2 regions of the Lysinibacillus sp. UBA6686 genome follow, and region 1 is predicted to be linked to the other one. Evidence: a T-box and tRNA genes for the amino acid it is inferred to sense, from the RefSeq annotation. Region 1 holds a T-box; the other holds one or more tRNA genes.
The links. A T-box is a leader RNA that pairs with one kind of tRNA and senses whether it is charged. The one in region 1 lies ahead of serS (serine--tRNA ligase), so its partner is inferred to be a tRNA-Ser.

Region 1 (3,429 bases):
CACTCTTGTTAAATACTCTCTAAACTGAACTCTTGACTCTACTGGCAATTTGATAATTAAAAAATGTAGAATAAACCACTTCCAGTTATCATCATCTGAAGATAAAACATCTTGCACATGTGGGGCAATTTCTTCTGGAAAAGTTAAAAGTAATTCTAATACCCTTGGTGTCACTGGCCAATTCATATCTTGAATCCATTCGAGAAGGTAGGCAGTAAAGGCAATATTTTATCTCTATCCATTTTTTTAATCATTTCTACTCTATCATGATCATGCTTAGTCTTGGCAAAAGATCTTCAAAGTTTTCCATTTGCGTCTCTCCCTTAGATTTTTATACATGGCAATCTATTTATTGTATAGTCTTTATTAAACTAATCTGTACGTTAGTTTAAGTGAGAAACTTCACAATCTTACTCTATAATTCAACAATAATATCCAATTTTATTGAAAACGTTCCTCAACAATCTGGTCCTTTCCATGAATAAAGACGCTTTCCTTATTAAAGAAAAGCGCCAGATTGCGGAATAGTGGAAAATACGAAAGAGCTGCAAAATGTCATTTCTAAATTTTTTCTAATGCACCCCATCCTTGATTATAGTAACATCTTTTTTAGTCTCGCTAAAATTCCTTTAAGAAATAAAGCATTTTTTTCAATTCCACGGCGTTTACACCACCCGATACTATTAAAGCATCTGTAAATCGATAAAAAGGCAATACAATTACCTGTTAAAGGATATCTAAAATAGCCTTTACCCGTTATTTATTTTGGTGCAATTATTTCTTTACCACCCATGTATGGTCTTAAAACTTCAGGAATTACTACGCTTCCATCAGCTTGTTGATAGTTTTCTAGGATAGCGGCAACTGTACGACCAATGGCAAGACCTGAACCGTTTAATGTATGAACATATTCTGGTTTTGCATTTGGCTCACGACGGAAGCGGATATTTGCTCGTCGTGCTTGGAAATCCTCAAAGTTAGAGCAAGAAGAAATTTCACGGTACATGTTTTGTGCTGGAATCCAAACTTCTAAATCATATTTCTTCGCTGCAGTAAATCCTAAATCAGCAGTACACATTTTTAGTTTACGATACGGTAAGCCTAGTAATTGCAGTACTTTTTCAGCATGACTTGTTAACAACTCTAGCTGTTCATATGACTCCTCTGGTTTTACAAAGCGTACTAATTCCACTTTGTTGAATTGATGCTGACGGATTAAACCACGTGTATCACGACCCGCAGAGCCTGCCTCTGAACGGAAGCACGCACTATAAGAAGCAAAGCCTTGTGGTAAAGCCTCAGCCAGTAAAATTTCATCGCGATAGAAGTTTGTTACAGGTACCTCTGCTGTTGGAATCATGAAATAATCTGTTTCCTCTAATTTAAATAAATCTTCCTCAAATTTAGGAAGGTTTCCAGTACCCGTTAAGCTATCGCGATTAACAATGACAGGTGGCAGCATTTCCTCATAACCATGCTCTTCTGCATGTAAATCCATCATAAAAATCATCAGTGCTCGTTCTAAGCGAGCTCCAAGACCACGGTAGAATAAGAAACGGCTACCTGTTACTTTTGCACCTCGTTCAAAGTCAACAATCTTCAAATCTGTAGCAAGATCCCAGTGTGCTTTAATGTCAAAATCAAATGTTGGAATTTCACCCCAAGTATATTCTTCTACATTGTCTTCTTCTGTTGTCCCTACTGGTACAGATTCGTGTGGAATGTTTGGCAAGCGCATCATCATATCTTTAAAGCGCTCTTCAACATCATTTAGTTGAACATCTAGCTCTTTAATTTCATCGCCTACTTGACGCATACGAGCAATAACTTCATCTGCATTTTCCTTGTTGCGTTTCATAATTGAAATTTGTTCAGATACTTTATTTCGTTCTGCTTTTAATTCTTCTGTTTTAGCAATTAACTCACGACGCTTTGCATCTAAATCCTCAAAGTCATCTAAGTTGCCTAAATCTTCATTACGTGTTAATAGCATTTCTTTAATTTCCGCGAAATTATCGCGTACGCGTTTAATATCTAACATAGTCATACCTCCAGTAGTTTAATGACACTGCATCCATTAAGTCTTGGTTTAATTGCGTTGCAAGCTAAACTCGAATAGCTCTGCTTTGAATCAAAATAAACACAAAAAAGCCCCCATCCCTAAAAAGGGACGAGAGCTACCCGCGTTGCCACCCTAATTGATTAGGCATATACCTAATCCACTTATTTCATAACGGCATTTCAGCCGGCTACAGCCTACTTTACATTATTTCGACTGTGCAACTCCAGGACGGATTCACAAGTGCTTCTATCAGCTTCCACCAACCGCTGACTCTCTAAAAAAAACGTGCTTGCTACTACTTCCCATCATCGTGTTCAGTTATTTGAATTTTAACCATACTGTACTATATGAAAACAGATTTCGCAAGTCATACCATAGGATACAAAATATTCTAGAATTCTTGAATCACGTTTAATTCCGGATGAAATGCACAACCCAATAAATGACCATTTCGCGCTAAGATAATTTCCCCTCATATTCAGTGGATTTCAACATTTTTACAGACTGTTTTAATATGAGGAGCCCGAAGTCTTCAATTAAAATTATAATTCATCTAGAATACCTCTTTAAGTCTCTTTCTATTGTTTAGTTTAAGGACAATCCTTCACAATCTCAACTATACTTTAACAGAAAAATCCAAATACCTTAATACCTTTCAAGTTACTCCACTATGGTCTGTTGGTAATATAAGGTTAGCCAGATTTTTCTGGTTGACCATTTTCTTATAGGTCTTATTATTACAGTATTCGGGGTAGAACGTCTGGCCCGTGGGACTTGATCCCATCCGCAAAACTGTTCACCCCCTACTTGTATAACTGCGCAGTATAGTAGAAAAAGGGGAAATTGTTAGCAATGTAGAATATAAGGATTAATACAGAGCCAACTATTTTACCCTGGCATCGAGACGGGGGATGGTATTATCAGAAAAAAGTTCGCTCAAGGGATACTACTATTTCATCACGTTGTGTCTCTTACATGAAGCGAAAGGAGTGGATATACGCATGAAAGAACCATCTGAATTGCTTATTGAAATGCTTGGCTATCCGTATAATCCCAGAAATGTTCAAGCTTTGCTGCAATCATTCGGTGTCAAGCGAATGCCAGCCCCGAACAGCTATTTCAAAGACGATATTATCTGGTCAGTGAAAACATCAATACGCATTGATATTTATCGCGCACCTAAAATAAATGATCTGACTGGACTCAAATATACAGATCAAGATGAATGGATCATTGGCGCCATACATTTTCTTGCGCCCGGGTCGGATGACAGAATTAAAGCTCCGTTTTCCGGAAAGCTTCCCAAGGGAATCACGATGAGCTCAACACCAGATCAGTCGATAAAGGCATATGGTCAACCTGAAGTG
Region 2 (3,429 bases), on a different contig from region 1:
GCACCTCTTGAATCCGTCCTGTTGGTGCTTTATAGCCATTTGGACTTTTAGCTCGTGGTCGTTGTTCTTTAGGTGCTTGCATCTGCTGCACAGGAGCTCCAGCCTGTAGCTGTGCTGACAATTGTTGTACCGTTTGCTCAAGTGCAACTATTTTTTGAGCCAGCTCTGGGCTCAATGCTGCTTCAACTGTAGAAGTTGTTTGACTAACTAGTCCACCCGAAAACTGTACCATTTTAAGTAATGCTGTTTCTAAATAGATTTTTGTATGGTGAGAGAATCGCATTTCTTGCTGTGTTTTCGCTAAAATATCTATGTAGCCGTATAGCAAGTCTGGTGCAAAATCATGTGCTAATGTAAATACACGTTCTTCCGGCGAAACTAGCTCTAATAGTTCGGTCAATTCATCACTTGTTTGTAGCAATAATAAGTCACGGAAAAATGTAATCAAGTCCTCTGAAAGACGAAGTGGATCCTTGCCATCTGCGATAAGCTGTTCTAATAATGCAAGCATTTGAGCAACATCTTTTACTTTTAAGGCTTCTGCTAAGTCATAAAAAACTTCCTGACTAATCGAACCTGTTACAAGTAGTGTATCCTCAAGCTTTAGCTTCTCTCCACTAAAAGAGACAACCTGATCTAATAAACTCAATGCATCACGCATACCGCCAGCAGCAGATTGTGCAATTACCTTCAAACCTTGTTCCTCATACGGTAGCTCAATGTCCTCTAATACAACCTTCATGCGTTCGATAATATCATTAGTTGAAAGTCGTTTGAAATCAAACCGTTGGCAACGTGAGATAATGGTTGCAGGCAATTTATGAGGCTCTGTTGTCGCCAAAATAAAAACAGCATGTGGAGGTGGTTCTTCTAATGTTTTTAAAAGTGCATTGAAGGCACTTGTAGAAAGCATATGCACTTCATCGATAATATACACTTTATATCTACTACTAGCTGGAGCAAAGCGAACTTTCTCGATAATATCACGTATTTCTTCAACTCTAGAATTAGATGCTGCATCAAATTCAATCACATCAGGGTGCGATCCATCTGTAATGCTTAAACAAGTGGCACATTCGTTACACGGCTCGTTCGATGGTGCTCGCTCACAATTCAAAGCTTTTGCAAAAATCTTAGCTGTACTTGTTTTCCCCGTTCCTCTTGGGCCAGAAAACAAATAGGCATGTGTGGTTTTGTTTGCTAGGAGAGCATTTTGTAGCGTTCTTTTGACATGTGCTTGACCAGACATTTCTCGAAATGATTGCGGTCGATACACACGATAAAATGCTTGATACGTCAATGATTTCCTCTCCTTTTCTTCATTAATTATAGAATAGTTCTATTATAACATTTGTCTAATAATAGTGTTATCAATTCAAAAAAATTGAAGCAATACACTGTGTCTTAGATTCATTTAGTTTCTATAATAAGATCATACAAAGTTTTCTCACCTGTTAAAATATAAAAAAAACGCATCCCGCCTAATGTAGACGGATGCGTTTGAATTGGCAATTTAATGCCGTGCACCTTTCTTTGACAGCCGCACATAAGCGTTACTCTTGTCGTTAGCTCAGATTAGGCAACCCCGCGGCACATGAATAAGACCACTTAATGCTGCTTCCTTCCGGACCTGACATGGTTCATGGGTATCCATTGCGCAGGACCCAATCGTCAACACTACGTGCAAAAGGCAGACCAAACAATACGGACAGCCTCAAAAAAGGAATTCAGTCTCGCTAGAGCGGATTGCGAGTTACAGGACACCGCTACCTTCCCACCTAGCACGGCAATAACTAGTATACTGACTGTTTTCATAAATTGCAACTTAATGCACATAATATTTATGTGGAAACATTTTTCAACAATGTCATTATAAAAATTTCAAAAATCAGTTGACGTGGAATACAAAACATGATAAATTAATTTTTGTCGATAAGACATCAGGTTAATATGGAGGTATACCCAAGTCTGGCTGAAGGGATCGGTCTTGAAAACCGACAGGCGGGTAACACCGCGCGGGGGTTCGAATCCCTCTACCTCCTCCAGTTTTTAAATTCCGACTACATCTGTAGCCGTTTTTTTTTTGCCTAAAAATTTGACATAATACATACAGATACCACTTCCACAAAGGTTGTGGTATTTTTTTATTGTTAAGAAGAAAATCAATTTCGCCTTGGCGTAATTGTAGCTGCCGCTTTGCTCTCGATACAAAAAACATTTGCTGAATGAAGATAAATTCATTAATAAGGGAGGATTTTTATGCATTCAAAACATTTAATTTCTCGTGCTTCCCTCACTTGGATTTTTTTAATTGCTATATTCACTGCTATTGGTAGTGAGATTAAAATAATGCCATTTGCTAATACAACTTTTCGCTTTGGATTAGGGACTATTGTTTTCTTTCTATGTACGCTTCTTAGACCAACGCCTTTTATATTAGCTGGTATTATAACCAGCATTGTGACAACAGCTTTTAGAGTCATTATAACTTCTACGACACCTGATGTATCATTAATAGATAGCATCTTTTTACATTTACCAGCAGCAGCATTTTATATACTTTTTGCATTATGTCTACAAATTTTAAATATCCATCGCTATCGAGAAAAACCGCTAATGCTTGGATTATTAGTTGCATTTAGTGAAGTAATAAGTAATTTAGCTGAACAATTATTTCGTTTTCTTGTTAATTCTTATACTTTTTTACTCGTTCATGATTTACTTATATTGTTAGCTGTTGCTTTATTACGTAGTTTCTTTGTAGTAGGTGTTTATAGCTCCATTTTAATTGCTGAACAAAAAAAACGTGTGCAGGAAATGCTTACTATTGGATCAGATCTTTATGTTGAAACGCTCTATTTAAAAAAATCGATGAATCATATAGAAACAATCACAGCTAGTGGGTTTGATTTATATCGACAGCTAAAATCGCAAGGCTATCGGACTGAAAGCTTACAGGCCTTGCATATTGCCCAGGAAATTCATGAAGTAAAAAAGGATTCACAACGTATCTATGCAGGAATTTCTAAAATTGTAGGGGAAAAGAGCTTTGGCCCCTTTAGAATGTCAGAATTATTACATTATATCGAGGATGGTAACAGAAAGTACAGCGAACTATTGGGAAAGGAAATTCACTTTAAAGTAAGTATAGATATGGACTTTCAAACAAAAGAACATATTGCATTACTAGCACTTTTAAACAATCTAACAGCAAATGCTATTGAAGCTATTGAAGATCAAGGTGTTATTTCTATTGCCATTAAACAACAACTGGGCGATATTGTAATCACAGTTTGTGATAATGGAAAAGGCATATCACAAGGTGATACCACTATTATTTTTGAGCCTGGATATACCACTAAATACAATATGGAAGGTGTCGCCGCAACCGGTATTGGACTTTCGCATGTTGCTGAATTAGTAAATAAA

Region 2: it encodes a tRNA-Ser, which carries the amino acid that the T-box ahead of serS (serine--tRNA ligase) is inferred to sense. The anticodon was not compared.

What each region holds. Positions count from the first base shown of each region.
Region 1 covers NZ_DKJS01000034.1:31,046-34,474, forward strand. The annotation lists gene B2R82_RS08540 (DUF5071 domain-containing protein) at 1-186, opposite strand, end outside; partial or broken gene B2R82_RS24090 (aminoglycoside phosphotransferase family protein) at 593-717, opposite strand; gene serS (serine--tRNA ligase) at 761-2,041, opposite strand; T-box leader at 2,164-2,380, opposite strand; gene B2R82_RS08550 (hypothetical protein) at 3,064-3,429, shown strand, end outside.
Region 2 covers NZ_DKJS01000060.1:21,564-24,992, reverse strand. The annotation lists gene dnaX (DNA polymerase III subunit gamma/tau) at 1-1,300, opposite strand, end outside; RNA gene ffs (signal recognition particle sRNA large type) at 1,520-1,787, opposite strand; tRNA gene B2R82_RS15800 (tRNA-Ser) at 1,953-2,045, shown strand; gene B2R82_RS15795 (ATP-binding protein) at 2,260-3,429, shown strand, end outside.